DNA from 3 places in the Endozoicomonas sp. ALC013 genome. Region 3 is predicted to be linked to each of the others. Evidence: predicted binding sites of a transcription regulator. Region 3 holds the regulator's gene; each other region holds the start of a gene.
What was found. The regulator sigma-54, encoded in region 3, starts transcription at its own class of promoters, with help from an activator protein. The targets are predictions, from matches to a motif close to TGGCACNNNNNTTGCTNT.
Positions count from the first base shown of each region.

Region 1 (9,939 bases), on a different contig from region 3:
AAGCTGTAATTTAATTTCGAAAATTTGTATCTACGCTGTAAAAATTAATCGGATGACAAGGATCGTCGTCTTATGGAAACAGCTGAGCAGGTACTCATCATTGAAGACGCGGAGCAGCGTCGGCATGACTTCAGCACTATTTTGCAGTTTATGGGCTATCACACAGTGGCTATTGGTGCAGCCTACTGGGAAGATGCCGTTAGTGCTTATCCCCCGGAAACCTTCAGTGCCTTATTTCTAGGTGATTTTTTACAGGCAGAAAGCTCCCTGCAGGGAATGCTCTCCCGAGTTCAGGGCTGGTGCGGTGGCGTTCCGGTTATCCGGATTGCGGAGTCACTGCCAGACAATCTGTCGTTAGCACTGGCCAGGCAAATCATCGCACGGGTTGACTGGCCATGCAGCAAGCCGCAACTTTTATCCAGTTTGCATTATGGTCAGGTCTACCGTGAGCAGTGGCGTCAGGCACACCAGACTGGCTACAACCAGCAGGTACAACTGTTCCGTGGGCTGGTTGGCAAGAGCGAGCGTATTCGTAAAGTTCGGGCCGCCATGGCCCAGGTGGCGGATCGGGACGTCAATGTTTTGATCACCGGTGAGTCCGGCACGGGCAAAGAAGTGGTTGCCCGCAATCTTCATGAGCATTCCTACCGCAGAAGTGCGCCATTTGTTCCGGTCAATTGCGGTGCTATCCCCACAGATCTGTTAGAAAGTGAGCTCTTTGGCCATGAAAAGGGGGCTTTCACCGGAGCTGTGACCAGTCGCAAGGGACGGTTCGAGCTGGCCCAGGGTGGAACACTGTTTCTTGACGAGATAGGCGATATGCCTCTGCATATGCAGGTCAAGTTGCTCAGGGTTCTGCAGGAGAGAACCTTCGAACGGGTTGGTGGAACAGAGCCTATTGAGGTGGATGTTCGAATTATTGCTGCAACCCATAAGAATCTTGAAAGTATGATCACTGAGGGAAGCTTCAGAGAAGATCTTTATTACCGTTTGAATGTATTTCCCATTGAGATGCCTTCGCTGAAAGAGCGGCCTGAAGATATTCCGCTGATGATTAATGAGCTGACCCATAATATGGAAAAGCAGGCCAGGGGATCAATTCGACTCAGTTCCGCAGCAATATTATCGCTTTGTCGGCATGACTGGCCGGGTAACGTCCGGGAAATGGCTAATCTTCTGGAGCGCCTGGCGATTATGTATCCCTATGGGGTTATCGGGGTTCAGGATCTGCCAGAAAGTTTTTGTCATCTCGATTTGATCAGCCAGGAAGATGATGGTGTGGCGGATTTATTTCCAGACAGTATCCAGCCCGCCGGAGCTGCTACTTCGGAAGACCTTGCAGTACTGCCGGTAGGAGGGTTGAACCTTAAGGAATATCTGACCCGACTGGAAAAGAGTTTGATTCAGCAGGCGCTGAGTGACTGCAATAGTGTTGTTGCCAGGGCAGCAGACAAGTTGCAGATACGGCGAACGACCCTGGTGGAAAAAATGCGCAAGTATGGTTTGCAGAGATATGAGGATTCTGTGAAAACCTGATATTCAGTGATGCAGAAAAAATGGCTACATTTTTGTAGCCATTTTTTTTGCTAACAGATTCATTCTCAGATTTACTGCGTTAATCAATGCGTTCCGGTTTTTGTTTCTGTATTGTTCTGTTGTGCTTCGACTCCCTTCTTCTTGCTGATCCACTGTTCGATAATTGTTGCTGATTGGTTTGCAGGTAATCCTTTATTTGCATATTTAATGAATGCGCTAATCGACATTATGTCACGATCTGGTTTTTTTCTTCCCTGTTTTGTCGGTCAAATGCTGCCATTTTTGCGTCACTATAAAGTGACACTGTCAAATAACTATCTTTTTAGAAAGTTCAAAAAAGTGTTCAAGATATTTTCAAAGCAACCGAAAATTAATCTATGTCAAAAAAATAGCGAAATGAAATCGGTGTTGTTTTAGAAAGTTGTGAAAAAACAGGTGGTTGTGTTTTTTTATTTTTCTTTATGTATTTTTTTGGGGTTTGGTAGCTGTTTTTATTTTTCATATCAAAGTTGGCATGTTCATTGATATGTATATTTTGTCGTTTTTCTATATGCATTTTCTGAGCAATTGAAAAATTAAAGTGAGAACGATGGCGCAAGCAAAGAAAAGAGTGATTGCGGTTTCAGGATGTAAAGGAGGTGTTGGTAAAACCGTAGTTGCAATAAACCTTGCCCTGGCGATGGCAAAGCTGGGTCAGCGTGTCGTTTTGATGGATGGTAATCTTTCTGTACCAGATGTTGAGTTCACCCTCGGGATGAACGAAGAAGGTTTAAAAGAACAATTGTCGTCTGATTTTATTTTTTCATCGCCTGCTGAAGGTGAGTTCGTTACTGAGAGCTCGGGCCATCAGCAGAAAGGACTGTTGGATGGTCCATCGGGTGTAAGGGTATTTACACCGGCTGCTCAGGGAGACTGGAAAGACAGTATTCAAATTATTCAGGCAGTAGAGTTGATTCAGGACATGGATGATCTTGCGTCAGATCTGGATACTTTGATTATTGATACGGCTCCGGGCCTGGCCCCGGATAATGTAACTCTCATTCAGGCGGCAACAGAGGTGGTCGTTGTCGTCAGTCAGGAAGACGTGTCTGTTATTGATGCTGTTCGACAGATAAGGCTTCTGTACCGGGTTTTCAATGTTCACCAGTTTTATATTGTTGTTAATCAGGTGAGCAGCAGAAGAGGCGGTGCTAAACAGTTTGAGAAATTACAGGAGTATCTGAAAGACGACAAACAGATAGTTTTAAGCTTTCTGGGTGCAATTCCACATGATAAGGCTGTAAGTGAAGCGGTATTACAGCAGTCGGCACTGTTGACTGTCAGTAACGATTGTCGGGCTGCAAGAGCGTTTCACAGAATTGGACATCAGCTAGCAAAATTACCGGTGCCTGAGCCAAAAGGTCGTATAGAATTCTTTTTGCCTGGTAGGATCAAGGAGAGGATCTAATCATGACAGAGACAGCACAGGACGTGCAAACCAAGTCGGCACAAAAAACGACACTGAACATGGAAGAGATGGTGATAAAACATCGCTCATTGGTAAAAAGAATTGCCAATCATCTCGCCGCAAGAATGCCCGCCAGTGTTCAGATTGATGATCTGGTCCAGTCAGGAATGATTGGGTTGCTTGAAGCAGCTTCAAAATATGATGCATCCAAAGGTGCCAGTTTTGAAACGTTTGCCGGTATTCGAATTCGTGGCGCAATGCTGGATGAAATTCGAAAAGGGGACTGGGGACCAAGATCAGTATATCGCAACAGTCGTCGTATTACTGAAGCGGTTCAGGTTGTTGAAGCGAAACTGGGAAGAGATGCCCGGGATTCTGAAGTTGCCAAAGAACTTGATGTGAAAATTGATGAGTATTACACCATTCTGAGTGATTTAAGAGGGTGTCGTCTTTTTAGTTATGAAGAGTTATTTGACAGTGAAGAATCAAGAATGCAGGCTCGCTCAGGAGACAGGGGCCCTTCAGCAGATATTCAGGAAGAAAAATTTAAAACAGCACTGATTGAAGCTATTGATAAACTGCCTGAAAGAGAAAAGCTGGTATTGATGCTTTATTACGATGAAGAGATGAATCTGAAAGAGATCGGTAAAGTATTAGGGGTCAGTGAATCAAGAGTCAGCCAAATTCATTCTCAGGCTGCACTGCGTTTAAGGTCACGGTTGCAAAACTGGCTGAGTTAACGTCTCAGCCACACCGTTTTTACAGGGCAGTGACAAAATATGGTCAAGCGTCGGGAATCGGGGCGTTTTCTTTTTTGATTTTGACAGCGTTCAGTTGAGTTGATCTATTTTCAGAAATATATGCCGGTTATATGCTGCATAGCTTTGAACATTCTATTTTTAGTTTCTTATTGTTCCAAGTGAGTGGGTCTTAGCTCCATATACTTCTTTTATTAAGTTGTTTAATAACGGACCTGCATAATATGAAATGGACTTCTATCTCGGCCGCCATTCTGTTGTCGGCACTCTCCTTTATTCTTCCGGCTCAGGAAGAGGCACCAGAAGAAATTAATGGTGTGATTACCATCAATACCCACCAGGCAAAACGCCTTCATGATATTGGCGCACTCTTTATCGATGTGCGTCCCTATCAACAGTGGCAATATGGACACGTAGACGGATCTCACAGTCTTGATCTAAGGGGTGGGTTTCGTCAGCTGCTGGTGCCGGGGGTTCTGGAAAAAGAGACTCCTATCGTGATCTACGGAAACAGCACATACCATATGAGAGGGGCTATTGGCAGTTATCTGGCCGCATTATGGGGTTATGAACGGGTGTTCTTCCTCAGGGACGGTTACTATTCCTGGTTAGCCTTGGATTATCCGGTGACATTGAAGTCTGATGTTGTGGGTGAGTCCTACACCACAGGGGTTATGGCGCAGTAACAACGCCTTGATCCTTGCAAATACTTTCCTTTCCTTCTGTACCCGTTTCCAAATGCCTTTTATCTTCACTTTCTCTATTGGGAGTGAAGATCGGTATGCCCTGAGCCCTTCCAAGGCTTCTTCAATACTGTTAATGAACACTATTTACCTCCGCAGTCAGTAAAATTTCCTGATATAATCGCCAACCAACGCTATATAGGGACATCTTGGAAAGCAGGGCTTTTCATTGCTCATGGCTGTGCTGCTTTGCGAATCAGGGTCTCGGCGATACACGCTTTTGGATTCAGGAGTTCGCTTTGCTTAATGTGGTTCAGTTGAGCTGTGAGCGGGACGACAGGCTGCTGTTCAGTAACCTGTCCTTTCAGCTTGGTAGTGGAGAAATACTCCAGATTGAGGGGCGAAACGGTGCTGGTAAAACATCGCTGCTTCGCATCATTGCTGGCTTTTCATCCAGTTTGAGTGGCGATATTTTCTGGAACGACCAGCCTTTATCGACAGTGTATGCTGATTTTCGTCTTGACTGTTTTTTTCTTGGCCACAAACCAGGACTGAAACTGGATCTGACGCCTCTTGAAAACCTTGTCTGGCGAGCCAGGCTGGCCAATACCATCATCAATCGGGAAGTATTGCTCGCTGCCCTTGATCGGGTCCAGCTTGCCGGTTATGAAGATATTCCCTGTAGCCATCTATCCGCTGGGCAGTTAAGGCGGGTGGCGTTTGCCGGGTTGATTGCCAGCCCGGCACGGCTCTGGATTCTCGATGAACCATTCACCGCGATTGATATTGAAGGTGTTTCCTGGCTGAAGAGACTTTTTGATGAGCACACCCATCAGGGAGGTATGGTGCTGGTTACCAGCCATCAACCATTGAATGATCGTCAGGGAAATCTGCGTAAGTTGAATGTGGAGCACTTTGGCGAAGAAAGGAGTGCTGATGGTGAGAGGGGGCAAGATGTCCAGGGTTGACCAGCCATCCATGCGGGGGTTCTCAGCCTGCCTGGCCCTGATTCGCCGGGACCTGACGCTCACGTTCCGGTCACCCGGTCAGGCCATTAATCCCATGGCGTTCTTTCTGATGGTGGCTACTTTGTTTCCCCTTGGGATTGCGCCGGATCGGGAGGTGTTGTCAGAACTGGCAGCAGGCATTATCTGGATTGGTGCTCTGCTGGCTGTTTTGCTGTCGCTGGACTCATTGTTTAAAAGCGACCAGGACGACGGGGCTTTGGACCAATTACTGATGTCGCCACACCCGCTGCCCTTACTGGTATTGGCCAAGGTGTTCAGTCACTGGTTAACCAGCGGTTTTTGTTTAACACTAATGGCACCATTGCTGGCCATTATGTTGCATCTGCCATCAGAAGCTTTTTCTCCTCTTATGATGACGCTGTTATTGGGAACACCAGTACTCAGTCTGGCAGGAGCCATCGGTGCTGCCTTAACGGTAAAAGTACAACGCGGAGGCGTGTTGCTGACCCTGCTTTCGTTACCGCTTTACATACCGGTACTGATTTTTGCCACAGGGGCCGTTAGTGCTGCAATGCAAAACATGCCGTATACAGGTCATATTCTCTGGTTGTCTGTGTTCCTGATACTTGGGATATGTCTGGCACCACTGGCGATTGCCGGGGCATTAAGGGTAATTAATGAGTAATGAATATGTTTCAGTATACGGTAAAGAGACGTGTCTTTATTCAGGCAATTTCTTGAAAAGTGAAGAGATTTCCAGCACTCTCTGCCTGCAGAGAATCCCTGCAAAATCAGGCCGCATTGGTGGCGGCCTCAGTAAGTAGAACAAGAGTATGAACTGGACGTTTTTTCATAAGTTGGGTTCTCCCAAGTGGTTTTATGATATCAGCGGTAAGTGGTTGCCCTGGCTTCAGGTGTCCTCCCTGGTGCTGATATTGGTGGCGCTGGTCTGGGGGCTGGCGTTTACCCCTCCGGATTACCTGCAGGGCAACAGTTACCGCATCATCTTTATTCATGTGCCTGCTTCGTTTCTTGCCCAGTCGATCTATATGATGATGGCAACCGCCGCTGCTGTAACCCTGATCTGGCGAATCAAGCTGGCGGATATGGCGTTGAAAGTCATGGCACCTGTCGGGGCTTCTTTCTGCATACTCTCTCTGGTTACCGGTGCCATCTGGGGACAACCGACCTGGGGGACCTGGTGGGTATGGGATGCCCGCCTGACCTCCATGCTGATTCTGCTCTTTCTCTATATCGGTATTATTGCCCTGCGCGGTGCCATCCACACCACAGAGGCCGCCGCAAAAGCCTGCGCCATTCTCAGCCTGGTGGGGGTGGTCAACATCCCGATCATCAAGTTTTCGGTGGATTGGTGGAATACCCTTCATCAGGGTGCCACATTGAAACTGACTGAAAAACCTTCCATGGCCCCGGAAATGCTATGGCCCCTGTTATTGGCCATTCTCGGATTTTATCTGTTTTTTACGATGGTCACGGTGCTTCGTCTACGTATAGAAATTATCAGTCGTGAAAGAAAGACCCGCTGGGTTAAAGAGCTGGTGAGTTGATGTCTATGTATTTTGACAGTTGGAGCGGTTTTCTGGTCATGGAGGGGCACGGTCTCTACGTCTGGAGTGCCTATGCGATGGCTTTGGCCGTGATTGGTTACAATCTGATTGCACCGTTTATGGCAAGGCGGCGGATACTCGCACAGTTAGCTGCACAAGTGAGAAGACAAGAGCAATTGGTGCAAAGAAAAGTGATCGTGAATGAGGTCACTACAGGTAGAGGTGATAACAATGAGAATCGCTCTGCCAACCCTGAAAACACACAACCAAAACATCGCCCCGGGCGACAGGAAGAAGGCTCTGAGTCTGTAGAGAGGAGTGCTCAATGAATGCAGTTCGCAAACAGAGATTAATACTCGTATTACTGCTGCTGGCAGGCGTTGGGGTGGCAGTGGCTCTGATGTTGTTTGCGCTGCGCGAGAACATTAATCACTACTTTTCACCCGCTCAGATGGCTGCCGGTGAAGCTCCGTTAGGTCAGCGGATGCGCGGTGGTGGCCTGGTTGTTCCGGGTTCCGTTGAGCGTGATACCGAAAGCCTGAAAGTCAGTTTTCGCATCACGGATGGTGCCGGAGAGGTAACGGTGCACTATGAAGGTATTCTGCCCGACCTGTTTGTTGAAGGCTCTGGTGTAGTTGCCCTGGGAACGCTTGGCGATGACGGTGTTTTCGCGGCAACGGAAGTCCTGGCCAAACATGATGAAAACTATATGCCGCCGGAAGTTCAGAAAGCCATTGATGAGGCACATCCCGGTTACACCAGGCCGACGGTACAAACCACTGCTCAAAGTGAGCTGAGGAGTCTGCAAGATGGTAGCTGAAGCTGGCCTGCTGGCTCTGATTATTGCCCTGTGCCTGAGTCTGTTACTCAGCATTTTTCCGCTGGTGGGCAGTTACACCGGTAATCTCCGGTTGATGAATCAGGCTCGTTCCCTGTCCTGGGGACTGTTTGCCTTTGTGGGCTTTTCGTTCTTGTGTCTGGTCTGGGCATTTGTTACCGACGACTTTTCGGTGGATTATGTCGCCAGGCATTCAAACAGCCTGTTGCCGGTACAGTATAAAGTCAGTGCCACCTGGGGCGGACACGAAGGGTCGCTGCTGATGTGGGTGCTGATTCTGGTTGGCTGGATGGCGATGGTGGCTGTCAAGAGCGACCGCCTGCCCCCTGAGTTGTCCGCCCGGGTGCTCTCGGTCATGGGGATGATTACCGTTGGCTTTTTGCTGTTTACCTTGCTGACGTCCAACCCGTTTAACCGGATTCTGCCTTTTCCCCCGGAAGATGGTGCTGACCTGAACCCTCTGCTTCAGGACTTTGGCCTTATCGTTCACCCTCCCATGCTGTACATGGGTTACGTGGGTTTTGCCGTTGCCTTTGCCTTTGCCATTGCTGCTCTGCTGGGAGGTCAGCTGGATACCGCCTGGGCCCGATGGGCAAGACCATGGACAACCGTGGCCTGGGTGTTCCTGACCCTGGGGATTTCTCTGGGAAGCTGGTGGGCCTATTATGAGCTTGGCTGGGGTGGCTGGTGGTTCTGGGATCCGGTGGAAAATGCTTCTCTGATGCCCTGGCTGGTGGGAACGGCACTGATGCACTCCCTGGCAGTGACAGAAAAACGTGGTCTGTTTAAGAGCTGGACGTTACTGCTGGCCATTTTTACCTTCTCATTAAGTTTGTTGGGCACGTTCCTGGTTCGCTCCGGCGTGCTTACCTCGGTCCACGCCTTTGCCAATGATCCGGAGCGAGGCGTTTTTATCCTCTTTTATCTGATGATTGTCGTCGGTGCATCACTGACGCTGTTTGCCCTCAGGGCACCTGAGGTACGCAGTCGTATCAGTTTTTCCATGGCATCCAGGGAAACGCTGCTGCTGGTCAATAATATTTTGCTGACCGCCAGTGCCGCCACCGTGCTGCTTGGAACATTATTCCCGCTGCTGCTGGAATCCCTCGATATGGGCATGATTTCGGTAGGGCCTCCTTACTTCAATTTTGTCTTTGTGCCAATGGCCATGTTGCTGGCGTTTGCCCTGGGGTTTGGGGTTCTGCTCAACTGGAAGAACGGTTCGGTCAAATGGCTGATCAGCCAGACTCGATGGATTTTTCTGGTATCCATTCTGGGTGGTTTAGGGTTCAGCCTGTTCTACGGTGACGCTTTGGCCAAAAATTTCCTGATCAGTGAAGTGCTGGCCATGGCCCTGGTGCTGTGGATCGTGCTGACCATGGTCCGGGATATTCTGAATAAAACCCGAAACACCCGGGCAAAAGCGGGGCTGATTGATGCGCTAAAACGGTTAAAACCAGCGTATTACGGAATGCATCTGGCGCATCTGGGGCTGGCAGTCACCATTGTTGGTGTGGCCATCACCAGTGGCTACAGCAGCCAGCGTGATTTACGCATGGCTCCCGGTGACCGGGTAACGCTTGGTGGGTATCAGTTCCGTTTTGATGGTGTCAGTTTACAGCCCGGCCCTAACTTCACCTCTAACTATGGATCTGTCACAGTCTACAAAAATGGTCGTCAAATAGCGGTGTTGCATCCTGAGAAGCGAGTCTATACCGCACAGCAAATGCCTATGAGCGAGGCTTCTATCGACCCCGGATTAACCCGCGATATTTACGTTGCCCTGGGTGAACCATTGGGGGATGACGGCAGCTGGGCATTGCGACTTCATATCAAGCCCTTTGTCCGCTGGATCTGGCTGGGTTCCCTGTTTATGGGACTGGGTGGTGTGCTGGCGATCTCAGACCCGCGCTACAGAATGAAAGTTCGTCAGAAAGTGAATGCATTGAGACCACTGGGTAATGAGGGAGTAGCCAGCGCATGAAGCGGCGATTGCAACTGTTTTTACCACTGGCGATTTTTCTCGGTCTTTGCCTGATGTTTTATGTGGCACTGTTCCGGGAGAACCCGGGCGAGCTGCCCTCTGCCCTGCTGGATCAGCCTTTGCCAACATTCGAACTGCCAACGGTGAAAAATCCAGA
Region 1 covers NZ_JBLYNS010000007.1:25,233-35,171, forward strand. Annotated here, with positions in the region: gene ACO6V1_RS02915 (sigma-54 dependent transcriptional regulator) at 73-1,536, shown strand; gene ACO6V1_RS02920 (P-loop NTPase) at 2,126-2,983, shown strand; gene ACO6V1_RS02925 (RNA polymerase sigma factor FliA) at 3,043-3,723, shown strand; gene ACO6V1_RS02930 (rhodanese-like domain-containing protein) at 3,966-4,427, shown strand; gene ccmA (cytochrome c biogenesis heme-transporting ATPase CcmA) at 4,733-5,392, shown strand; gene ccmB (heme exporter protein CcmB) at 5,361-6,077, shown strand; gene ACO6V1_RS02945 (heme ABC transporter permease) at 6,226-6,960, shown strand; gene ccmD (heme exporter protein CcmD) at 6,960-7,289, shown strand; gene ccmE (cytochrome c maturation protein CcmE) at 7,286-7,780, shown strand; gene ACO6V1_RS02960 (heme lyase CcmF/NrfE family subunit) at 7,770-9,782, shown strand; gene ACO6V1_RS02965 (DsbE family thiol:disulfide interchange protein) at 9,779-9,939, shown strand, end outside.
Region 1: ACO6V1_RS02920 (P-loop NTPase) is a predicted target of sigma-54. The motif match lies at 2,047-2,064, and genes of this name have one in related genera.

Region 2 (9,939 bases), on a different contig from region 3:
CCCGGTGGACGTGGCGATGCACTCCCAATGTATAGTGATGCTGAGTTATTTAAAGGGTTACTCATAATTATAAACCTCTTGAGTCCTCTCAATAGCGCAATCCTATTGCGGATTATCCCTATTGCTATGAGACTAACCAAAGTTCTTTTAGTTCCTTGCCCTGTTACTTGTTTTGTTGTTGTACCTATGTCCGGAATTCAAAGGCTAATGTCAACCTCTCTTGATTAATCCTCTGATTTCAGGAATACAGGACCCACAGTTGGTTCCCGCCTGCAAATGACTGCCCACTTGCACAGGGTCGGTCAACCCATGTTCAGCAATGGCCCGGCAGATGGTCTTCTCACCAACCCCAAAGCAGGCACAAACCTGCCTGCCGGCGTCTTCTCCCCGGGGAGGCTGGCCGGACAGAACCCACCAGGCTTCCTCAATTGAGGCCGTCTGACAAAACCAGGACTGTAACCACTGCCGATCACAGGAAGATATCGCCTGACTTGATACCCAAATAGCCTGAAGCTGTGCATCACTAAACCAGGCCACCCGACGCTCACCAGCGGTATTGTCGGTAAACTCAACCTTTTGATAGCTCTTGAGCCTTGAGAACAGTGATAACTGATCCAGGTTGCTACCCGCCATTTCATAGCGATAGCCATTTTCAATACGGACCTCAGTCATATAATCCATGTCGCCAAAAGCTACTCTCTCCCGAGTAATAAGTACGCCATACCGCTCAGTGTGGTAAGGTTCAACAGCCACCGGCGTATACTTCAGGTCCGGCTGTTTGGACACAGGATCAAGCACCGGATTCACCAGCACCCCGGAAAAGCCCGTCTCACTGTGCTGGCGTGTCCAGTGCATGGGCATAAACACTTCACCAGGCCGTTGAGCTTCAGAAACCTGCACTCGCACCGCCGCTTTGCCAAATTCCGATGAAATCTGACACAACGCCTGATCACGCAACTGGTAACTTTCAGCATCTTTCGGATGTATGGCCAGAAACGGCTCATCGGTATGTTGATTCAACCGGGCTGAAAGCCCGGTTCGGGTCATTGTGTGCCAGTGATCACGCACCCGCCCGGTATTCAGCAACAGTGGATAAGACTTTCCGGGAGCATTCAGAGGGCGCAGAACATCAGTGGCAATAAAATTGGCCCGGCCATTCCCGGTGAAGAAGCCGCCATCCTTAAAAAATCGTGCCTTGCTTGCTGTTGTTGATATTACCGGCTGTGTGTCAGACAGCGCCCCGGAACCATCACCCTGAACCGCTGATAATGGCCATTGAAACGGTTCCAAAGCGTCATATTCTGAGTCAGTGATATCGGCCAGGGGAGCAATGGTAAAATCCCGGACTTTTCCTTCCCGGTTATTTTCATAGCCTGACAGTGCCGCATGCTCACGGAAAATATCAGCACTGCCGGAATAGTTAAACGCCTCGGCAAACCCCAGACGGCCTGCCACTTCACTGATCATCCACCAGTCCGGCCTGGCTTCTCCGGCCGTGGGAAATAACGCACGCTGTCTGGAAATTCGCCGCTCAGAGTTGGTCACCGTGCCATCCTTTTCACTCCAGGGCGCTGCTGGCAATAAAATATCGGCAAATGCAGCCGTATCCGTGTGCTCAATGCAGTCTGAAACGACCACTGTCGGACACTTTGTCAGAGCCTTTATCACCCGGTTACTCTCCGGCAAACTGACAACCGGGTTAGTCCCCATGATCCAGACAAAACGTATTTCACCCCGATCCATTGACTTGAACAGGTCAACCGCCGTCTTGCCCGGAGACTGCGCCATATTGGCTGCCTGCCAGAAACGCCCGACCCTGGCGATATCATCAGGCGTAAACTCCATGTGCGCAGCCAGCTGATTGGCCAGCCCACCCACTTCCCTGCCACCCATGGCATTGGGCTGCCCGGTGAGTGACAATGGACCACTGCCGGGACGACCGATACGACCGGTAGCCAGATGACAGTTGATCATGGCATTCACTTTATCCGTCCCGGCTGCTGACTGGTTCACCCCTTGCGACCAGGCCGTCACGGTTTTATCGGTGGTACAAAACCAGTGATAAAACTGGATAAGTTCGTTTTGCTCTACACCACAGGCATCCGCCAGCTGTTGTATATCACCAACACTGGCCCTGGCCACTTCCAGCGCCTGATCGAAGCCCTGACAGTGTTGATCAATATAGTCCTGATCCAAAGCACCCTGATCGGCAAGCCAGGCAAGCAGACCATTAAACAGCAATACATCCGCCCCCGGTTTTATCGCCAGATGCAGATCAGCAAGATCACAGGTTTCTGTGCGTCTCGGGTCAATCACCACCACTTTCATGTCCGGCCGCTGCTCTTTCATCGCCCGGATACGCTGAAATAACACCGGGTGACACCAGGCCGTATTGGAGCCCACCAGCACCAGCAGATTAGCCAGCTCCAGATCCTGATAAGTATTCGGTACGGTATCCGAACCAAATGCACGCTTCTGGCCAGCCACGGTGGAAGCCATGCAGAGCCGTGAGTTGGTATCCATATTGGCACTGCCGATAAACCCTTTCATCAGTTTATTGGCGACATAGTAGTCTTCTGTCAGCAGCTGACCCGACCCATAAATGGCCACAGAGTCCGGCCCATACTGTTCAATGGTTTCCTGTAGCCGTGAGGCCACTTGATCCAGGGCTTCAGACCAGACTACCTGACGACCATGAACTTTTGGGTAAAGAAGACGCCCGTCCAGTGATACCGTTTCCCCCAGAGCGCTGCCCTTGGAACAGAGCCGACCATAATTGGCTGGATGATCTTCCCGCCCGGTAATCTCCACCAGGTGCAGCTCAGGATCAACCACCCTGGCGGAAATACCGCAACCCACACCACAGTAGGCACATGTTGTATTGATAGCCTTTGCCAATTGATTTACTGCCATGATGTTTGCCTGAATCAGAACCGTCATGCAGCCAGAAAACGCTGCCCGAAAATAAGTTGTTGCCGGATGGATGAGATATCAGTGCCTGACTCCATCAACTCCTGGTACCAAAGGCCATCAGTTACATCACCATACAGGAGCACACCTTTGATGCGATTATTCTGAAGTACCAGTTTGCGATAGATTCCAGCGTCTGAAGCATCCAGTGTCATCACTTGATCCGAGTCAGACGGAATGAACTCACCACTGGAAAACAGGTTGATACCATCAACTTTCAAATTGGTGGGAATGGGGACTGGCGTAAACGTTTGATCATGGTCCCCCAGCAGCGATGCAGCAACAATTTCCGCATGCCGATACACCGGAGCAACCAGACCAAACAACAATGACTGCGCTTCCTGCCCGCCAGTCAGTTGCATCTGCGCACATTCACCCACAGTAAAGATATCCGGATCAGACGTCTGTAGCCGCTCATTGACCAGAACCCCACGGTCGCATGTCAGGCCTGCCTCCTGCATCAGTTGTATGTTAGGCCGGACACCGGCAGTCACCACCACCAGCGATGCAGGCAGATATTCCCCATCAATCTGCACACCACAAACCCGACCATCAACGCCCTGGTAGGATTGCAGCGTAGCACTGCTGCGAAAAGCAATGCCTCTGCCCTCAAGTTCTTTGCGCAATAGCCCACCGGCATGTTGATCCAGCTGTCGGGCCATGGGAATGGGCATATTATCGACGATGGTCACCGACATGCCCCGTTTGGCCAGACCACTGCCACACTCCAGCCCCAGCAAACCACCGCCAATCACCACGGCCTGCCCCTGACCCGCTTCCAGCATCAGGTTGACATCGGCCAGACTGCGAAAGGCCAGAACGCCCTGAAGATCAGCTCCCGGCACCGGAATCTGATTGGGCAAAGAGCCAGTGGCAAGAACAAGACGGTCATAGTCAAACGTATCACCACCGTGGGTGACGACCCGTTTTAATGAGCGATCAATCCGGATCGCTTTGTAGCTCTCGCCCATCAGTAGCTCGATACCCTGCTGCTGATACCAGGCGGCACTTTTCAGCTGAATCCCATCCAGATCGACACTGCCCGCCAACAATTTGGACAGCTGAATCCGGTTATACCCCGGGCAGCCCTCTTCCGAGAGTACGGTCACATGAAAAGGGCACTGACCACCGTTAAATAGATGTTCAAGAAAGCGGACCGAGCCCATACCATTGCCAATAATCACCAGTTTTTGCCGACCATCCGGCTGTTGATAATGGCACATCAGGCAACCTGCTCAGCAACTGGTCTTACCAGCGGTGCAGGCTGCACCTGTATGGCACCTTCATGGACTCGCACCGGGAATACATTGAGGCTGACCGTATCATCTTCCAGACATTGTCCGGTGGTTAAATCAAAGTGCTGTTTGTAAATAGGCGACGCCACAACAAGATGCCCCTGCAGATCCCCCACAATGCCCCGGGAGATCACATTGACACCACTGAATGGATCAAAGTTATCCAGGGCAAACACCTGATCCTTTACCCGGAATACCGCCACCTGATAAGCACCCACCAGGGCGCAGATGCCCAGGTTTGCAGAAAGTTGTTCATCCTGGCAGATTGTCGTCCACTGGCTCATTAGATAACCTCCTTCAGCTGTATTTTTTCCTGCTTTGTTGCTGGTCGTATCTGATGCCTTTCATCGACAAAAACAACATGGCTGTCCGGCTGGTCACTGTTAATAAAATGGCTGAAACGCTTGAGTTTTTCAGGACTCTCCAGTGTCGTTTTCCACTCACACTGATAGGTGCCCACCAGATGGGTCATTTCATCTTCCAGCGCCTGATTAATGCCAAGGCTGTCGTCTATAATCACTGACTTGAGATAATCCAGACCACCTTCCAGATTATCCAGCCAGACCGAGGTTCTCTGGAGCCGGTCAGCGGTGCGAATATAAAACATCATGAAACGGTCAATATATTTCACCAGGGTTTCATCATCGAGTTCGGTGGCAAACAAGTCAGCATGCCTGGGTTTCATACCGCCATTACCACCAACATAAAGATTCCAGCCTTTCTCGGTGGCAATAACGCCAACATCCTTACTCTGGGCTTCAGCGCATTCCCGGGTGCATCCCGAAACAGCCATTTTGATTTTATGGGGTGAACGCACCCCGCGATAACGGTGCTCAATGGCAATGGCCATACTGGTACTGTCCAGAACACCATAACGACACCAGGTACTGCCGACACAGGATTTAACTGTTCTCAGGGATTTTCCATAGGCATGTCCGGTTTCAAACCCGGCGTCCACCAACCGCTGCCAGATAGCGGGCAACTCATTCACCCGGGCACCAAACAGATCAATTCTCTGCCCGCCGGTGATTTTGGTGTAAAGGTTAAAGTCTCTGGCCACCTCGCCAATAACAATCAGCTTCTGAGGGGTAATTTCACCACCGGGAACCCGTGGAACAATGGAGTAAGTGCCGTCTTTCTGGATATTCCCCAGAAAATAATCGTTGGTGTCCTGCAGCGGGGCATGGTCACTCTTCAGAATGTAATCGTTCCAGCAGGAAGCCAGAATAGAACCAATGGTTGGTTTGCAGATATCACAGCCCATCCCGCGACCATGCTTTTCGATCACCTGAGAGAACGTTGTCAACTCACCCACCCTGACCAGGTGATACAACTCCTGTCGTGAATGGGGAAAGTGTTCACAGATGTCTTTTTTGACTTCGACTCCCAGTTGCGTCAGTTCATGGTCAAGCACCTGTTTTACCAGCTGGGCACAACCACCGCAGCCGGTTCCAGCATTGGTTGCCCCTTTGAGTGCAGCAATGTCCTGGCAACCTGCGGCCACTGCATCGACCAGATCCCCCTTACTGACATTAAAGCAAGAACAGATCTGGGCAGTCTCCGGCAGTGCCGCAACACCCAGTCCGGCACTGGCACTGCCATCGCTTTGAGGTAAAATCAACTCAGCCGGATTGGCCGGTGGCACAATGCCATTCAACATCATTTGCAGTAACGTGCCATAGTCGTCTGCATCACCCACCAGCACCGCGCCCAATACCCGCTTTTTGGTTTTGGAAACCACCAGTTTTTTATAAACCTGTTTTTCCTCATCGATAAACTGATAGCTGAGGGAGCCTTTCGTATTGCCATGGGCATCACCAATACTGGCAACATCCACCCCCATCAATTTGAGCTTGGTACTCATATCTGCGCCGGTAAACTGGCTGCTGTCTTTACCGGTTATATGATCAACCGCCACCTGGGCCATTTGGTAACCGGGAGCGACCAGGCCAAATATCCGGTTATCCCACAATGCACACTCACCGATGGCGTAAATCGATTCATCCGAGGTCAGACAGTCGTTATTGATAACGATCCCCCCTCGTTCACCCCTCACCAGCCCGGCCTGTTTTGCCAGTTCATCCCGAGGGCGAATACCCGCCGAGAACAGCACAATATCGGTGTTTAAAACCTCACCATCAGCAAACTGCATTTGATGGACAGTCCCCTCACCATCGGTAATCAGCCGTGTATTCTTGCCGGTATGGATTTGCACACCCAACGCTTCAATTTTCTGTCGCAGCATGGCACCGCCGCCATCATCCACCTGGACCGCCATCAAGCGGGGCGCAAACTCAACAACATGGGTTTCAAGGCCAAGATCCTTTAACGCTTTGGCGGCTTCCAGCCCCAACAGCCCGCCACCAACCACGGTGCCAACCTTGCTGCTGCCAGCCGCTTTGGCAATGGCCTGCAAATCCTCAATGGTGCGATAGACAAAACAGTTGTCCCGCTCATGTCCCGGTACCGGCGGCACAAAAGGATAAGAACCGGTAGCCAGCACCAGTTTGTGGTAATGAATACGTCTCTCTTTATTGGTGGTTAATTCCCGGGTATCACGGTTAATGGCAATAACTGCTTCATCCAGAATCAAGTCAATGCCGTGTTTCTGATAAAAACCGTCAGGCACCATGGACAGATCTTCTGCACTGCGACCACTGAAAAATTCGGACAGATGAACACGGTCGTATGCAGGGCGGGGCTCTTCACCAAAAACAACCACCTGGTATTGCTCTAATCCACCAGCAGCCACCAGTTTTTCCATAAAGCTGTGACCGACCATGCCATTACCGACCACTACCAGGGTTTGTTTCCCGCTCATTTCGGCTAATTCCCCTTTTAATAAACCAAATTCTTCCTCCCCACATGCAGGGGATATGCCAAAACACGCAAAGCGCTGTCACAACAGGATTTGCCGGAGCGGCAGCTTGTTGCCGGTGGCAAAATGCCTTCAGGTTTCCGGCCATCGATAATCCATGCACCAAAATAAGACCAAAAATGTAAGTGAACGACATTCAGGGAATAATTCTGGTGCATCACACTGCTTTGAGGCATCACTGCAAAAGAACGCTTCAGTACTCACACCCGCTTGCCAGTTGACCTGGCGCATAGGAGGCTTTTAAAGTTTCAGAGAATTCAGGTCGATGAAACCTGATTATTGATTAATTTTGATTGAACTACTTATTGGCAAACCTGCGCAGCCTTCTAAAATAGCTTTCCCGCTTTTATTGGTTTCTCTGATATCACACCACTATGGACTATCATTTCCAGCGCAACTTTTCCGGTCGTCCGGAAGCTCAGTTCTCCATGGACCATGAAGCCATGGGCATCTGGCTGACCGAAGAGCTGGGCAGTAACAGGCAACAACTGGAGCACCTGTTACTGGTGGTTGAAAGTCTGGAGAAAGGACAGCGCTGGGAATATTTTGATGATGGCACAGATTATCGCCTTCATCTGACCCGGGATCACGCCGAAGTTCGGGCCGCCCTGCTGGATACCGAAATGGACTGTGAAGAGATGGAAGACCTGGACTATTACGACCATGAATCCATCAGCCACTGTGGCCTGGATGACTTTAAAACTCTCCTGGTTTGCTGGCAGGACTTTCTGAATATCTAGGAGGCTGACCGAGAATAGACTGCCCTACTGCGGTGGCAGCAAATTGGTCTAAAAAGTCGGAATTTTTTAGCAAATAGAACCACTATTTACTAAAAATTTCCGACTTTTTATCCTCAATTTTCTGCCATCCTCGCTACGGGCGCTATTCTCGGTCAGCCTCCTAGGAGAGTAGAATGAACTCCATTCAGAGTTCATCACCAATCCTGAACTGCAATGCCTGAAAGATATGCACTAATTCCGGTGCACAGTCTTTCAACTCCACTCGCAGTGTACTGAACTCCCGACGTTCCGGGTAATCCTTACGCAGCAAATCAAACGTCAGCTTGCGTTGAGATTCTTCAGCCCTTATCAGCCCCTTGCGCATCGTGGCATCATCACGACGAATGTCGTAAACAGAACGGATCGCCCTGGAACAGGTGGTTGAAAAGGTCATTCCCTCACTGAACTTCATCTGTTTCAGTACCGGCAATGGCGTAATCGCAGGCAGACGCACCCTGGCAGGAAGCCCAAAGTGCCGGCACAGTGCCTTGTAAATCATTTCCGTACCGCGAATCTTTCCGTCCAGGCTGTATCCGGCAATATGGGGGGTCGCAATATCGACCCGAGTCATCAATTCCGGGTCAGCATCGGGTTCATACTCCCAGACATCCAGCACAACGGTCAGATCGTCACGCTCGCCCAGACACTGCTTTAAAGCGGCATTATCAATCACAGGCCCCCGCCCTGCATTAATTAACACCGTTCCCTGCTTCATTGCCTTGAGTTGCTGCTCACCGATCAGATAGTGGGTTGGATATGGGCCATCCATTATCAGCGGGGTATGCAGACAAATGACATCCGAACATGCAATCAGTTGATCAACACTGACATAGCGACCACTGTTGCCTTCTGCCAATGCCAGCCAGGGGTCGCAGGCACACACTTCTACCCCAAGCCGCTCCATCATCTGATACAGACGACCACCCACCTGCCCCTTGCCGATAATGCCGACTGTTCGATCACGCAGTTCAAAACCGTCTCGTTCTGCCAGAATATCCAAAGCCGCCAGAACGTATTCAACCACTGCCGTGGCATTGCAACCCGGCGCATGACTGAAAGCAATTCCCCGGCTGGCCAGATACTCCCGGTCGATATGATCAAAACCTGCTGTGGCAGTACCGACGAACTTCAGTGAACTGTTTTCCACCAGCTGCCGACTCACTTTAGTCACGGACCGAACCAGCAAAGCATCCGCATCCTGCACATCCTCCGGTGAAATGTTCCGGCCAGGCAGAGCAACCACCTCCCCCATCGCCCCAAAGCACTCCATCAGCAAGGGAATATTTTCATCAGCCACTATTTTCATACACGATGTTTCATAAAATTGTTGTCATTAACAGCCAGCGCTGACCCTTAAAAAAAGCTAAAAATAATAAACTGGCTATGTTATACCAACATGAAAGCCTCAAAAACAGCATCCCTGCCTGAGGGTCCAGTGATCAAGATAACGGTAGACCGGTTTCCAACCCTGTTATTTGTCTTTGCCCTGATGTTATCCGGATGCTCAGACCACTCCTCGCCTGAGTATTTTCTTGAGGAATACCCCCATCGACTCAGCCGGGTTACCGGTGTCGATATCCCTGAACCAGAGATCGCTATCCCCACGCTGCCCCCGTTAAGACAGCGCGCTTATCCGGCACCCGATCTCCGTATAAAAGCTCTGGAAGCACTGGATTTGCTCAAATGCCCTGCCCTCAGTCAGGCTGTGGCCTACAGAAACAGCAGCCTGGGCAAGCAGATGCTCCCCTCGCAACACTATTTCTATGAGAAAACCCTGTTATCATTGATTCCCCAATGCATCGGCTCTTTACAAAAAACCAATGACAACCGGGAAGTCATTGCCAAACTTCAAGAGATACTCAGCGAAAAACTGGCAACGTTTCCAGCCATTGAGTGGAACCTGGTATTTGCCAATACTGAATTCAGCAAACAGTTGCACAGTCAGGGCAGGTTGCTCGCCATTGACGATCAGGCGAGTTTCCGGGGAACCCGCGAAGCACTTAACTACCTCACCCGA
Region 2 covers NZ_JBLYNS010000005.1:71,275-81,213, reverse strand. Annotated here, with positions in the region: gene ACO6V1_RS02345 (hypothetical protein) at 1-65, opposite strand, end outside; gene ACO6V1_RS02340 (molybdopterin-dependent oxidoreductase) at 211-2,913, opposite strand; gene ACO6V1_RS02335 (NAD(P)/FAD-dependent oxidoreductase) at 2,937-4,193, opposite strand; gene nirD (nitrite reductase small subunit NirD) at 4,193-4,549, opposite strand; gene nirB (nitrite reductase large subunit NirB) at 4,549-7,086, opposite strand; gene ACO6V1_RS02320 (YacL family protein) at 7,518-7,883, shown strand; gene pdxB (4-phosphoerythronate dehydrogenase PdxB) at 8,068-9,228, opposite strand; gene ACO6V1_RS02310 (DUF3080 family protein) at 9,319-9,939, shown strand, end outside.
Region 2: nirB (nitrite reductase large subunit NirB) is a predicted target of sigma-54. The motif match lies at 7,130-7,147, and genes of this name have one in related genera.

Region 3 (9,939 bases):
CAGGCAATCACCAGGGAAATAATCGGGTCATCGAACCAGAACCAGGCAATGGCGGCCACCAGGGTTGCCCACAACAACCCGTTGAGAAACCCGGCAACCAGCTCCCGGCTTAGCAGCCAGCGGAGGTTGGTCTTACTGATTTGCCCTAGCGCCATACCCCGGATCACCAGGGTCAGGGCCTGACTGCCGGCATTACCTCCCATGCCCGCAACAATCGGCATCAGCACCGCCAGGGCCACCACTTTATCAATTGTTTCCTGAAACAGACCAATGACCGAGGCGGCAATAAAGGCGGTAATCAGGTTGAAGCCCAGCCAGACCGCCCGGCGTCGTGCAGTTCGCAGTGCCGGGGCGAAGGTGTCTTCATCGTCATCCAGACCGGCCATACTCATCATGGAGTGTTCGGCCTCTTCCCGGATCACGTCCACTACATCATCGATGGTGATCCGCCCAAGCAGTTTGCCCTTGTCGTTCACCACCGGGGCGGAGAGCAGGTCCTGCCGTTCGAACAGCTGGGCTACCTGGGTATCCTGCATATCCGCAGGAATCGGGTCCAGGTCGGTTAACATCACTTGTCTGACGGTAGCGCCCGGTTCGGTTGTCAGGAGCAAGGTCAGGGGCAGGCGACCGATGTATTCATCCCGGCGATTGACCACCAACAGGCTGTCTGTGCCATCCGGAATGCCTTCATGACGGCGCAGGTAACGGAGCACAACATCAACGGTGTTATTGGGGCGCACCGTAATGGTGTCGGTGTTCATCAAGCCACCGGCGGAATCCTCCGGATAGGCCAGAACCGCCTCAACCCGCTGGCGGTCCTGACTGTTCATGGAATCCAGCACCTGTCGGGTGATGGTATCTGGCAGTTGCTGCAGCAGGTCGGCGATGTCATCAACATCCTGACCTTGAGTAATGGCTTTCAGTTCGGCAATGTTCATCTGGTCAAGGAAGAACTGGCGAACGTCTTCGCTCAGTTCCTGCAGCACGTCGCCTTCCTGTTCACGGTCAATCAACCGCCATAACAGGCTGCGTAACTTTGGTGGGGAGGACTCCAGCAAGTGCGCGGTATCAGCAGGGGGCAAGGTGTTCAACATGGTGCGCAATTCTGCAGAGACACCGTGCTCAAGAGCATCATTAAGTTTTTTCAGCTCGGCTTCACCGATGCTCAATTGCAGTTGCTGCGCCATTATTGTCTGCCTGAAATGATCTGCCTGAATGATCTGCATGAACAGTTTCTGCGCATCCGGTAAAGGCCGGATGGTCAGGGAAAATGAAAGATGGTCTCTATGGTAATTGCAGTGGCTACTCCCCGCAAAGGGGGAGTCTGTTATTCTTCTTCACCAAAGCGGTCATCAATCAGCTCGCACAGGGCAAGGCAGGCGGCCTCTTCATCATGGCCGTCACAAAGGAGCTCAAGCTCCGAACCCTGTCCTGCCGCCAGCATCATAACCGCCATGATACTCTTGCCATCCACCTTGCGCCCATTGAATCCGATTTCGATCTCACTGGCAAACGCCGATGACGTGGAAACAAACTTGGATGCCGCCCGGGCGTGCAAGCCCAGTTTGTTAATGATTTTTTTTCGATAGGTAATCATTATTCGTGAAGCTCTCTGTGTCTAACCTGAACCCGATCCAGTTTACTGGTAAACAGGGTGCCCAGTGTTTTACCAATATAGACTGAGCGGTGCTGCCCTCCAGTGCAACCGATGGCAATCGTCATATAACTGCGCTGGGCTGACTCAAAGCGCGGAAGCCATTTTTCGATAAAGGCACTGATATCCTCAACCATTTCGACCACCAGGGGATCATCCTTCAGAAAGTCGATAACCGGTTGGTCCAGACCTGTGTATGTTCTCAGGGATTCGTCCCAGAAAGGGTTGGGCAGGCAGCGCACATCAAAGATAAAGTCGGCATCTGAAGGAATGCCGTTTTTAAAGCCAAACGATTGAAAAAGAACCGTCACACCGCTTTTGTGATCAGCGCAGAACTCCTGTTTGATCATGTCCCTCATCTGATGAACAGAGAGCGATGTGGTGTCGATTTTCAGGTCTGCTTCAATCAGCACCGGCGCAAGCAGCTTTTTTTCTAACGCGATGGCTTCTCTGAGCGATGTCTGGTCATTACTGAGCGGGTGCTTTCTGCGTGTGGCGCTGTAACGGCTGACCAGCTTTTCGCTGTCGGTGTCCAGGTACAGTACCTGACAATGGATGCCTTTGTTCCGAAGGGACTTCAGCAGATCAGGAAAGTTATCCAGAGTTCCGGGCAGGTTTCTGACATCAATACTGACGGCCATCCTGGGGGGCGTTGAATGATGGCCTTTCAGGGTATCCGGTAATTGGTTCAGCATACTGGCCGGAAGATTGTCGACACAATAAAAACCCTCATCTTCAAGGGTGTGCAGAGCTGAACTTTTTCCAGAACCGGAGCGCCCGCTGATGATGATAAGTTTCATAGCTGTTCCTTTATGCTTCTGAGCGTGTAGGTATTGAAAGCTGACTCTTCCTCTATTAAAGCAACTTTTGATCAAGAAGCCTACCGGATACCGTTGACCTGAGGTGGAAAAACAAACCGATGGCCAAGGTATCCGGAGTTGCTGGAAATCCTGTTAATCAAAATGTGTTGAATGGCTGACAGCGCCTGGTTGCGGGATTCTATCAGGGTGCGGGATATGGGTCAGGCTATTGGTTTTTCCTGATTCTAATGAGTGCGGGAAACTCTGTTAGTGCTTCTGACAGTGCTGTCATTCATTTAATGGGAGAATAATCCTAGAGTTTAAATCACAAGTAAACCAGTGAGAGAGGTTAATTAAATAATCTCTCTTAATTATATGAAACAATCCTATCTTGTTAAAGGAGTAACATCATGGACGCACCACTGACTAAACCACAATTTCTCGCAATTACTTATCAACCATTAGTTGAAACTACTAAACGTCAATTAGTTGAAACGACTAAACATCCATTAGCTGAAAAAGCTTCTCAACCAGTTCCAGTTCCGGGTCCGCGTGAAAAAGATCAGGTACCTGATGATTTTGGCAGGTTCTATAACCGCATGGTAAGGCCACTGGAAAGAAAGTTTGAAGATGGTCAGCCAAAACCAATATTTGTTATTGGCGGTCGGGATAAAGCCGAAGATAAACTGGCCAAAAGCCACATGGCCTACCTTCAGCGCAAGGCTGATGCTATGCAGAATATCAAACCGGTTATTGATTCTGTTGTCCAGACAGAACAGGAAAGCCCCATAGAAAGCGACACCAGTCCCAAGGTGGAGGTCATGCAGGACGAACCGGCTTTGGAACCTGTTCCTCAGACAAATTCGGAAAGCTCTGAAGACAGCTCCTGTGGCTTCTTCAAAAAGCTGAAGCACTGGGCAATTAAAGTTGTCAAAGTTGTTTACAAATATACCGGTCTGAAATTTATTGTTGAGGCAATCAAAGGTAAGGATAAATCTGAACCTGTCGCTGATACCGTCAATACCCAGGATGAAGCTGTCGCTGATACCGTCATAAGCCAGGATGAAGCTGCAGTGGTGGCTGATGTTGTCAAAAGCAAGCGTAAACCTACACCTGTTGCTGATTGTGTCAAAAGAGTGCTTGAAGCTAAAATTGCTACAGTTGATGTGATGAAAGCCAGAGGGCTGGCCCTTCAGCCTGACAGGGCTAAAATGCTTCATGATCTTAAGATTGTACAACGCTTACGAGGTGTTGTTGCACCGATTACACCACGTACCGCAGAGAGTTCGCCTTGCTCCGGGCAGGATAGTTACGATCTTTCCGGGCTTCACCGTGCGAGTACTGTCTTCGCTGAAAAAAGAGATAAAAAAGCCTTGGAGAACATTGCTGAAATTGAAAAGAAACGAGCTGAGGTTGAAGCCAACAAAGCAAAAGAAAATTTTGCCAAGGAAAAAAAGGCTTCATATAGAAATAAATTAATAAATCCTGGGTTAAAGTATGGCAAAGATTGGGTGGCCTACAACTTTTCACGAAAGCAAGAGTCTACTGAAGTGCAGAAGGCCAAAGAGGCCAGGGACATCAAAATGGCCGAGGATCATAAGCGACAGGATTCTCAAAGCCCTGTGTCTGAAACCCCGATTGTTCCATCAACTGTTTCGCCAGTCACTAAAGAAGATCCAAAGGCCGACAGGTATGCAGCAATTCGTGAGCTTGATGAGCAACTTAAGGTTCAACGGTAATTGGCTAAAACCCTGTAAGCCGCAATGCATTTTGTCCGGGACTCAAAGAAGTGTGTTAACAACAAAAGATAAGAGCATTGTGATCAGTTGAACCTTTCAGGCCATCATTACCTATGATGGCCTTTTTTTGTCACGTTATTCACTGTTCACTCATAGTACGATAGAGCATTGTCGTATTGGTAGCCGAACGTATTTTCTGAAGGGTCAGGGCAGAATGAAATCGCCCGGCCAGCGCCCTTAAAATTTCAAGATGTTCCTGGTTTTCGCCTTCTGGCACGATCAGCGCGAATACCAGATCAACGGGCTCACGGTCCACCGCATCAAAATCAACCGGTTCCGCCAGTCGTATAAAAAGACCGATAGGCTCCGGGCAGGCTTTGCAACGACAGTGGGGAATAGCCACGCCATCACCCAGTCCGGTGGTGCCAAGACGCTCCCGGGCAACCAGCGCTTCAAACAGTTCTTTGGCATTGATTTCGGGGGCATCGCTGCTGATGCGTTCAGCGATAAATTCCAGGATTTTCTTTTTGCTGGCCCCGTGCACCCCGTCAAGGGTGCGCTCGGGGGTTAGGATGCGGTGAATAATCATGCTGAATAAGAATGGCAACCTGATAAATCAAAGGGCATGGCCACTGGCACCCTGTTGCCTGTCCAGGGCTTTCTCTTTTCGTTTAACCAGCTGCCGATCCAACTTGTCCGAGAGCAGGTCAATGGCTGCGTACATGTCTTCGTGCTCGGCGGTGGCATTAATCTCGGCCCCGCGGGTATGCAAAACGGCTTCTGCTTTCTGCACCAGCTTTTCGACGCTCAGGGTCACCTGTACATTGGTGATATGGTCAAAATGTGAACCAAGACGCTCCAGTCTTTTGATCACATAGTCGTGCAGAGCTTCTGTTACCTCGACATGATGCCCACTGATGTTGACTTGCATGTAACGCTCTCCTGAATCCCATTATCCAGATAATCACCAGTCCGCGGGATTTTTCGTACTGGCTGAGTTCGATTCTATCACTGTCGGTGCAGCTTGGAATGCCCTGAGACAAAAAAAACTGCTTTTTGAACGGTGTATCAACGGAGCTTGTGTAAAAAATTCCGGAACACTGTTTCAATGTGATTGATGGGCGTCCCTTATCAATACCTATCAATGACATCCAAACTCCATTCGTCCTGAGCGGAGTCGAAGGGCGTAAGCACCATGCCCTGAATAAAGACTGTGCCAATCACCTTCCGTCCGTGCATCCAAGCGGAGCCGAAGGACGCTCAGGGTAAACGGAGATTGCACACATCAAACTCCTCAAAATGATGTACTAAGGCACTAACTGCTTACGCTCATTGGATGGCGGAATATTCATGGACTCACGGTATTTGGCAATGGTGCGCCTTGCTACCTTGATGCCCTGATCCCCCAGAATCGCTGCAATTTTATTGTCACTGAGGGGCTTGCGCGGTGTCTCTTCAGCAATAAGTTTGCGGATATGGGCCCGAATGGCCGTGGAGGAACACTCCCCCCCTTCCGTGGTGCTGACATGGCTGGAAAAAAAGTACTTCAGCTCGTAAACACCCCGGGGAGTATGCATGTACTTCTGAGTAGTGACCCGGGATATCGTCGACTCATGCATCCCCACCGCCTCGGCAATATCCGCCAGCACCAGGGGTTTCATGGCTTCATCCCCTTTTTCCAGGAACTCCTGCTGATAGGTAATAATCTGGCTCGCCACTTTCATCAATGTTTCATTGCGACTTTGCAGGTTTTTCAAAAACCAGCGGGCTTCTTGCAGATGGTTCTTCATGAACACATTGTCGCGGCTGTTATTGGCTCTCTGAACCATGGACGCATAATTATTATTAATACGCAGTTTGGGCAGGGCGTCGGAATTCAGTTCCACCGTCCAGCGTTCCCTGATTTTCCGGACGGATATATCCGGAACCACATATTCGGCTTCTGTCTGATCAATGGTGCTGCCGGGTTTTGGGTGGAAGCTCTGAATCAGGCTGAGGGCTTCTCGCAGCTGGTCTTCTTTCAGTTTGGCATGACGCATGATGCTGGCATAATCACGGGTGCCAAGGGACTCAAGGTAACGGGTGAGCAGTTTTTCTGCATTGTTGAAATGGGGTGTTGAGGGCGGCAGCTGACGAAGTTGAACCAACAGGCACTCTCTAAGGTCAACACTGCCACAACCCACCGGATCGAATTGTTGCACCCGGTGTTGCAGCACATGGATCTCTTCAATCTCCAGATCGTCCAGTTGGGATTGAAGAGAGACAAACAGGTCATCCAGCGTGCAGGTTAAATACCCATCCGGATTAACCGCCTCGATGATCGCCAGACCAATCAGCCGGTCCCGGTCGCTCATGGGCACCATATCCAGTTGCCATTCCAGGTGATCCTGAAGTGACTCCACAGCGGAGGATTTTGCCAGGGGGTCATAATCATCGTCACCGCTGCTGGCCGGCAGGCTGGAATACACGTCGTCCCAGGCGGAGTCCACGGGCAGTTCATTGGGAATGCTGTCTGACCATTCCGCCATCTCCTGAGGCTCAGGTTCTGAGGCTTTTTCGCTCAGATCAACGAGCTCTTCCCGTCCTTCAGTGCTGCTGGCGGTGTCCTCTGTCTGGCTATCGTCGGACTCCAGCATGGGGTTGGACTCCAGGGCCTCCTGAATCTCCTGCTGAAGATCCAAGGTCGATAGCTGTAGCAGCCGGATGGCCTGTTGCAGCTGCGGCGTCATGGTCAACTGCTGGCCCATCTTGAGCTGTAAGGAAGGCTTCATAGGCAACCGTATACCTTTACTTCGTTGTCCGTGGAGGCTGCAGAGGCTTACTCTCCATGTGCGGCTGATTATAAACCCATAGACGTTTCTGAAACCATAGCTTTAGCAAAAAATGTGCAAAGATTGAATACGATGAAATTACGTGTGTTTTTGTGTGGCTTATAAGCGCTTTCCGCCTTTAAAGTTCGGTCATAACGACTGTCAGAATGGTTAAAAAAAACTACCCGATCATTATTTGACATTGGTCATTTACAACCAAAAGTTCAAGAAATAACCTGCGCGAAATTTAGCCATTTTCAGGATTCCCCTGTGGATATACTCATCGTCATACCCGTAGTTGCACTGGTTATATACGCCATCGTGAAGAACTACAGTGCATCAGCCTCGCTGGCTATTGCCGGTATTGTCCTGCTAAGTGCCGCCGCGTTGATGGGGATAAAAGACATTCTGCCAGCGGCCAAGGCCACCGGTTTTATCCCCTTTGACCTGTTTCAACTGATGAACACGGTATTCAGCTTCCGCATGGCCAGCCTGGGTCTGACCATCATGGCCTGTGGTGGTTTTGCCAGCTACATGTCCCATATCGGTGCCTCAGAAGCGCTGGTTCGACTGGCCGTTAAGCCCATCAGCCGTTTTCGCTCACCTTATATGGTACTGGCACTGTGTTATCTGCTCAGTGTTGTGCTGCAAATGTTCGTCACCTCGGCAACGGGTCTCGGTTTGCTGTTGATGGTGACGCTGTATCCGGTGCTGAGAAATATCGGTTTAAGCCCGGCTTCAGCGGTTGCCGTGATCGCTTCTCCGGCGGCGTTTGAAATCGGTGTCACCCAGGTGAATGCCAACTTTGCCGCCAGCCAGTCCGGACTGGAAATTACCGAATACTTCCTGGATTATCAGGCCTGGATCACCGTCCCCATGGCGCTGGTGGCGGCGGCCCTGCACTTTGTCTGGCAGCGTCGGTGTGACCTGAAAGATGGCTACAGGGTTGCCGAGCATGTGGGCGAGGGCATCGAACATACAGACGGTGACAAGAAAGACCCGGCCCCGGCATTCTATGCGCTGCTGCCCATGATTCCTTTCTTCCTGTTGTTGATCTTTTCCAAAATGATGGTGTCGTCCATCAAAATGAACCTGGTCATGGCCATGCTGATCAGCGTATTTGCCGGCATGTTCTGTGAAGTGATCCGTACCCGGAAAATGAAACAGTCCCTTGATGGCTTTGATCAATTCCTCAATGGTATGGGTGCTGTTTTTGGTCCGGTGGTAGGTCTGATTATCGGTGCTGAAATTTTTGCCACAGGGTTAAAACATATTGGTGCCATTGACTCCCTGCTCGGTTCTGCCCAGGGGCTGGGTATCGGTGCTGCCGGTATGACGCTGTTTATGGCCATGCTGATTGCTGTTGCGGCCATTATGATGGGCTCTGGCAATGCAGCCTTCCTGTCATTTGCCACCCTGGCACCAGAAGTTGCCAAAAGCTTTGGTGTGCCTGCGGTGGCCATGCTGCTGCCCATGAACTTTGCCGCTTCCATGGGCCGTTCCATGTCCCCCATCTCGGCGGTCATTATGGCCTGTGCCGGTATTGCCAAAATCTCACCGTTTGAAGTGGTGAAAAGAACCTCGGTACCGATGATTGGTGCGTTTGTGGTTGGTATGGCGCTGCATCTGATTTTGTTTGTCTGATCCTTTTCTCCCCCGCCTGGCGGGGGCGTTTTTTTAATATGATCCTGCGTTGCTCTAGTTCAGGAAAGCCCTGATACCCGACATCCCGCTCAGTGCAGCATGGGTACCAACGCTTTTCCACACTGGGTTGTCTCAAAAGCCGCAGTGAGTTGACTTGGTAGATAAAAGTGGGTGTCCTTTTCTCCACTAGCAAAAACTCCAACAAATACTCCGGCTAAGAATTGGTCAAAACCTACCGCCTTAACAACGTACAATAGAACAGCTACACCGTAAAAAACATACATTGCGAGAAACCGCTTACCTTGTAGCATTAATATCAGAACCACTAACGCTGTTGAGAACTGAATCGGGTAATCGAAAAATAGATTCATAATTTCCATGTGTATTTGTGCTTAAGGCAAAAAAGGCAGGCAAGAAACAAAAAAGTTCAGTTTAAAAAAATTCAAGGACACGCATATTTCATTGCCCGCTTTCCAGAGGTAAATTTATGGGTGTCCTATTTTTTACAGCAACCCCATGTGTTGCGGCTGGAAAGTCGCCCCCCCAATATTGAAGGGGAGGGGGAAGTGACCCTGCGGGATCTGGTGCGCAACAGTCTGCGGATGCGACCGGATCGGATTGTGGTGGGCGAGGTGCGGGGGGCTGAGTTTATCGACATGCTGACCGCCATGAATACCGGCCATGACGGTTCCATGACCACACTGCACGCCAATTCACCGAGGGATGCCGTACGACGACTGAAGAGTATGGCGGCCATGAGTGGTATGGGGCTGGATGGTGATGTCGTGGTAGAGCTGATCGCTTCAGCAGTGGATGCCATTATCCAGCTGGAACGCATGTAAGACGGCGTTCGTCGTGTTGTAAGTGTTCAGGAACTGGTGGGCATAACGCATGGGGATATTGTCCTGCGGGAAATCAGCCGGTTTGAGCGTTCAGGGGCGGGTGTGGATCACGTTGGTAAGGGAGAACGAAAAGGTGTTGCTGGTGATTTTATCAGCACCGGCTATCGGCCCCTCTTTATGGACAAGCTGGAAGCCCGTGGGCTTGGCTGTGACGATAAGATTTTTGCTGAAGGGGTTTTATCATGAACGATGTCATGGGCAGTGCCATGAAAGATCATAAACAGAGGAGGGACTGGTTATGTCTGGCTCATTAAGTCTATTGCTGGCCATGACCTTTATGGCGGTCTTTATGGTCAGTATTGCTGTGCTGCTGCTGGGTCCACGACACCAGTTGCAGAAGCGGCTGCACCACCATCTTGAGCAGATGGGGGGCGATCAGCCGATGCACCA
Region 3 covers NZ_JBLYNS010000064.1:3,439-13,377, reverse strand. Annotated here, with positions in the region: gene mgtE (magnesium transporter) at 1-1,187, opposite strand, end outside; gene ACO6V1_RS13030 (HPr family phosphocarrier protein) at 1,328-1,597, opposite strand; gene rapZ (RNase adapter RapZ) at 1,597-2,454, opposite strand; gene ACO6V1_RS13020 (hypothetical protein) at 2,865-4,193, shown strand; gene ACO6V1_RS13015 (PTS sugar transporter subunit IIA) at 4,333-4,782, opposite strand; gene hpf (ribosome hibernation-promoting factor, HPF/YfiA family) at 4,810-5,124, opposite strand; gene ACO6V1_RS13005 (RNA polymerase factor sigma-54) at 5,501-6,964, opposite strand; gene dcuC (C4-dicarboxylate transporter DcuC) at 7,274-8,647, shown strand; gene ACO6V1_RS12995 (hypothetical protein) at 8,737-9,027, opposite strand; gene ACO6V1_RS12990 (ATPase, T2SS/T4P/T4SS family) at 9,139-9,489, shown strand; gene ACO6V1_RS12985 (hypothetical protein) at 9,526-9,735, shown strand; gene ACO6V1_RS12980 (hypothetical protein) at 9,788-9,939, shown strand, end outside.